Regions from separate parts of the Enterococcus sp. DIV0800 genome, predicted to be linked through region 2. Evidence: a T-box and tRNA genes for the amino acid it is inferred to sense, from the RefSeq annotation. Region 2 holds a T-box; the other holds one or more tRNA genes.
The links. The T-box of region 2 lies ahead of serS (serine--tRNA ligase). A T-box ahead of a tRNA ligase gene usually reads a tRNA of that ligase, here a tRNA-Ser.
Positions count from the first base shown of each region.

Region 1: it encodes a tRNA-Ser, which carries the amino acid that the T-box ahead of serS (serine--tRNA ligase) is inferred to sense. The anticodon was not compared.

Region 1 is NZ_CP187898.1:1,438,013-1,440,307, forward strand. Features, by position in the region: gene IGI54_RS06895 (MerR family DNA-binding transcriptional regulator) at 1-18, shown strand, start outside; tRNA gene IGI54_RS06900 (tRNA-His) at 52-124, opposite strand; tRNA gene IGI54_RS06905 (tRNA-Leu) at 184-267, opposite strand; tRNA gene IGI54_RS06910 (tRNA-Cys) at 295-365, opposite strand; tRNA gene IGI54_RS06915 (tRNA-Gln) at 431-502, opposite strand; tRNA gene IGI54_RS06920 (tRNA-His) at 514-586, opposite strand; tRNA gene IGI54_RS06925 (tRNA-Trp) at 602-672, opposite strand; tRNA gene IGI54_RS06930 (tRNA-Tyr) at 681-761, opposite strand; tRNA gene IGI54_RS06935 (tRNA-Phe) at 763-838, opposite strand; tRNA gene IGI54_RS06940 (tRNA-Asp) at 869-944, opposite strand; tRNA gene IGI54_RS06945 (tRNA-Val) at 948-1,020, opposite strand; tRNA gene IGI54_RS06950 (tRNA-Glu) at 1,036-1,107, opposite strand; tRNA gene IGI54_RS06955 (tRNA-Ser) at 1,125-1,213, opposite strand; tRNA gene IGI54_RS06960 (tRNA-Asn) at 1,261-1,334, opposite strand; rRNA gene rrf (5S ribosomal RNA) at 1,343-1,458, opposite strand; rRNA gene IGI54_RS06970 (23S ribosomal RNA) at 1,531-2,295, opposite strand, start outside.
Region 2 is NZ_CP187898.1:2,460,189-2,462,483, forward strand. Features, by position in the region: gene IGI54_RS11850 (sensor histidine kinase) at 1-614, shown strand, start outside; T-box leader at 645-854, shown strand; gene serS (serine--tRNA ligase) at 899-2,179, shown strand; gene guaB (IMP dehydrogenase) at 2,230-2,295, opposite strand, start outside.

The DNA of each region.
Region 1 (2,295 bases), 1.0 Mb from region 2:
CCGGTGAAACACAAATAAAGAGACTAAACAACTGTCTAGTCTCTTCGTTAGGGCGAGAGATGGGAATCGAACCCACGCGTGTCGGAACCACAATCCGATGCGTTAACCACTTCGCCACACTCGCCATGTTGCTATTCAATTTCAAATAAAAAACTAAGATGAAATACCATCTTAGCTCTTTAATACCGGCGGCCGGGGTCGAACCGGCACGCCCGTGAGGGCACTGGATTTTGAGTCCAGCGCGTCTGCCAATTCCGCCACGCCGGCATATCAATAATATTAATTTTAGTACTAAGGCGGTAACCGGATTTGAACCGGTGATGAAGGTTTTGCAGACCTCTGCCTTACCACTTGGCTATACCGCCATTATACTATTGTTTTAATCTCAGAACAAGTTTTTCAAGAAATTTTCTTGATACTTTCTGAGAAACTGGGGTAGCTGGATTCGAACCAACGCATGAGGGAGTCAAAGTCCCTTGCCTTACCGCTTGGCTATACCCCAATAATAAAAAGGGCGAACGATGGGAATCGAACCCACGAGTGCCGGAGCCACAATCCGGTGCGTTAACCACTTCGCCACGATCGCCATATCAATAAAAAACAGGGGCAGCAGGAATTGAACCCACACTAACGGTTTTGGAGACCGCTGTTCTACCTTTAAACTATGCCCCTGAAACAAATGGAGGAGAGTGGATTCGAACCACTGAACCCTAAGGAACGGATTTACAGTCCGTCGCGTTTAGCCACTTCGCTACTCCTCCATGGTGGCGCGGGACAGAATCGAACTGCCGACACACGGAGCTTCAATCCGTTGCTCTACCAACTGAGCTACCGCGCCATATATAATAGTTTAAAGTTTTTAATCAAATGGCGGTCCCGACGGGATTTGAACCCGCGATCTCCTGCGTGACAGGCAGGCATGTTAACCCCTACACCACGGAACCGAATGGGGGTTAACGGGTTCGAACCGCTGACCCTCTGCTTGTAAGGCAGATGCTCTCCCAGCTGAGCTAAACCCCCATATATTTAATTAAATGACCCGTACGGGACTCGAACCCGTGTTACCGCCGTGAAAGGGCGGTGTCTTAACCGCTTGACCAACGGGCCAGTAAAAAATATTGTTACGGAGAGTAAGGGATTCGAACCCTTGAGACAGGAATACCCGCCTACATGATTTCCAATCATGCTCCTTCGGCCACTCGGACAACTCTCCAAGATAGGAGCACAAAGGCCCAATACTCTTTTTTCTCTTTCGAGAAACTCCGGCAGTAGGACTCGAACCTACGACATCATGATTAACAGTCATGCGCTACTACCAACTGAGCTATGCCGGAATAATACCGCGTGGCGACGTCCTAATCTCACAAGGGGCAACCCCTCACTACAATCGGCGCTAAGAAGCTTAACTTCTGTGTTCGACATGGGAACAGGTGTATCCTTCCCGCTATCGCCACCACACTATTTGTTTGAGTAAACTTCGTTCACTCAAAACTGGATCAGAAACGTTTTTAAACAACCTTGAATCAATTTTTGGTTAAGTCCTCGATCGATTAGTATCAGTCCGCTCCGTACATCACTGCACTTCCACTCCTGACCTATCTACCTGATCATCTCTCAGGGATCTTACTTTCTTAAAGAAATGGGAAATCTCATCTTGAGGTGGGCTTCACACTTAGATGCTTTCAGCGTTTATCCCTTCCCTACATAGCTACCCAGCGATGCCTCTGGCGAGACAACTGGTACACCAGCGGTAAGTCCATCCCGGTCCTCTCGTACTAAGGACAGATCCTCTCAAATTTCCAACGCCCGCGACGGATAGGGACCGAACTGTCTCACGACGTTCTGAACCCAGCTCGCGTGCCGCTTTAATGGGCGAACAGCCCAACCCTTGGGACCGACTACAGCCCCAGGATGCGACGAGCCGACATCGAGGTGCCAAACCTCCCCGTCGATGTGGACTCTTGGGGGAGATAAGCCTGTTATCCCCAGGGTAGCTTTTATCCGTTGAGCGATGGCCCTTCCATGCGGAACCACCGGATCACTAAGCCCGACTTTCGTCCCTGCTCGACTTGTAGGTCTCGCAGTCAAGCTCCCTTGTGCCTTTACACTCTGCGAATGATTTCCAACCATTCTGAGGGAACCTTTGGGCGCCTCCGTTACTCTTTAGGAGGCGACCGCCCCAGTCAAACTGCCCATCTGACACTGTCTCCCACCACGATTAGTGGTGCGGGTTAGAGTGGTCATAACACAGGGGTAGTATCCCACCAGCGCCTCTGTCGAAACTAGCGTCCCGAC
Region 2 (2,295 bases):
ATCAGAATACGGATGAAATCCTTAAATACACTAGCATCGCCTACAAAAAAGCCAAACAAATGAAATCCTTAGTCGAAGATTTGTTTGAGTATTCGAAGGTCCGCCAGCCCTCGGTGCCGGTTATTAATGTCTCCTTCGATATGGTTCAACTATTAGAACAATTGGCAGCCGATTTCGAGCTCGAGGCTAAGAAAAAAGATATCCAAATTCTAGTGGATACAACAGAAAGTCAGTTAGTCATGGATGGCGATACCGAAAAACTTGTCAGGGTTTTTAATAACTTGATCACCAATGGTTTAAAATACGGAACCCATGCAGACAAAATTATCATTAAGATTGAAAAGGCCAAAAATGAAGCCGTCATTACGGTTCAAAACAATGGTCAACCAATCCCTAGAGAGGCACTGGATCAATTGTTTGACCGCTTCTATCGAGTGGACGAATCCCGCTCGCAAGAAATCAGCGGGACTGGCCTAGGCTTAGCCATTACCCAAAATATCGTCAATCTACACGGTGGTTATATTTATGCTCAATCAAATGAAGACTGGACTTCTTTTATCATTCATTTGCCGCTACACAAAAATCAAGCGAAGGCCCTTTCAGATAATCGTTGACTTTAATTTTTCGATTGCTTATACTGGTCTCAATAAGAGATGCAGGAAACCAAGTACTTGAGTTTGTTTTTTTAGAGAGTTGATGGCTGGTGAAAATCAACAGAACAGCTTAGGGAAATCCAGTTTCACGATCTGCGTTTTTCGAAAGAGAAACCGGGTGACGCCGATAACCGTCGTTCAAGTGCAGCATTTGCTGAATTTGGGTGGTACCGCGAAATTATACACCGTTTCGTCCCTGTTAATGGGATGAGACGGTGTTTTTTTATTTTAAAGGAGGAAAAACAATGCTAGACGTAAAAATGATCCGCAACAATTTTGCCGAAGTAAGCGAAAAATTAGCTACTCGTGGCGTGAAGGAAGAAGTCTTAAAACGTTTCTTAGACCTAGACGAACAACGCCGCCAATTATTGGTTAAAACAGAAGAGTTAAAAAAATACCGGAATGATGTCTCTGGGGAAATCGCCAAACTAAAACGCGAAAAAAACGATGCTACTGATAAAATCGCTGAAATGAAGGAAGTCGGCGTCAAAATCAAAGACTTCGATACACAAGTCGCTGAGATCGATGCCCAATTAACTGAAATCACGACGACTTTACCGAATCTGCCTCACGATTCTGTACCAATCGGTGAAGATGAAGACGACAACGTTGAAATGCGTCGTTGGAGCACGCCTCGCCAATTCGCTTTTGAGCCAAAACCCCACTGGGAAGTCGCTGAAAATCTTGATATTTTAGATTTCGAACGGGGAGCAAAAGTTTCCGGCAGCCGTTTTGTTTACTACAAAGGCTTAGGCGCGCGTTTAGAACGGGCTGTTTACAACTTCATGCTTGATGAACATGTTTACGAACAAGGCTATACTGAAATGATTACCCCTTACTTGGTAAACAGCAAATCAATGTTTGGGACTGGGCAATTTCCAAAATTCAAAGAAGACGTTTTCCAAGTGGAAGACCGTGATTTGACGTTGATCCCAACTGCAGAAGTTCCTTTGACTAACTATTATGCCGACGAAATCTTAGATGGCAAAGACTTGCCGATTTATTTCACTGCGTTATCTCCTTCTTTCCGTTCCGAAGCAGGCAGTGCGGGTCGTGATACTCGCGGCTTGATTCGTTTACATCAGTTCCATAAAGTAGAAATGGTAAAATTCAGCGATAAAGAATCTTCTTACGATGAATTAGAAAAAATGACGCAAAATGCGGAAGTGCTTTTACAAAAGCTTAACTTACCTTATCGAGTGATTACCTTAAGTACCGGTGATATGGGCTTCTCAGCAGCGAAAACTTATGATTTAGAAGTTTGGGTCCCTGCACAAGATACGTACCGTGAAATCAGCTCTTGTTCAAACTGTGAAGACTTCCAAGCTCGTCGCGCTATGATTCGCTACCGTGACGAAGAAGGCAAAGTTCAATATGCTCATACTCTGAATGGTTCTGGTTTAGCTGTTGGCCGAACAGTCACCGCTATTTTAGAAAACTATCAAAACGAAGATGGCTCTGTTACCATTCCTGAAGTATTAGTACCTTATATGGGAAATGTAAAAGTGATCAAAAAAGAAAAATAGTTCCTTTATAGTCAAAAAAAGACCTCGGAAAATTTCCGAGGTCGCTTTTTTTATTGTTCTACTGAATAGTTTGGCGCTTCTTTCGTAATTTGAACATCATGAGGATGCGACTCTTT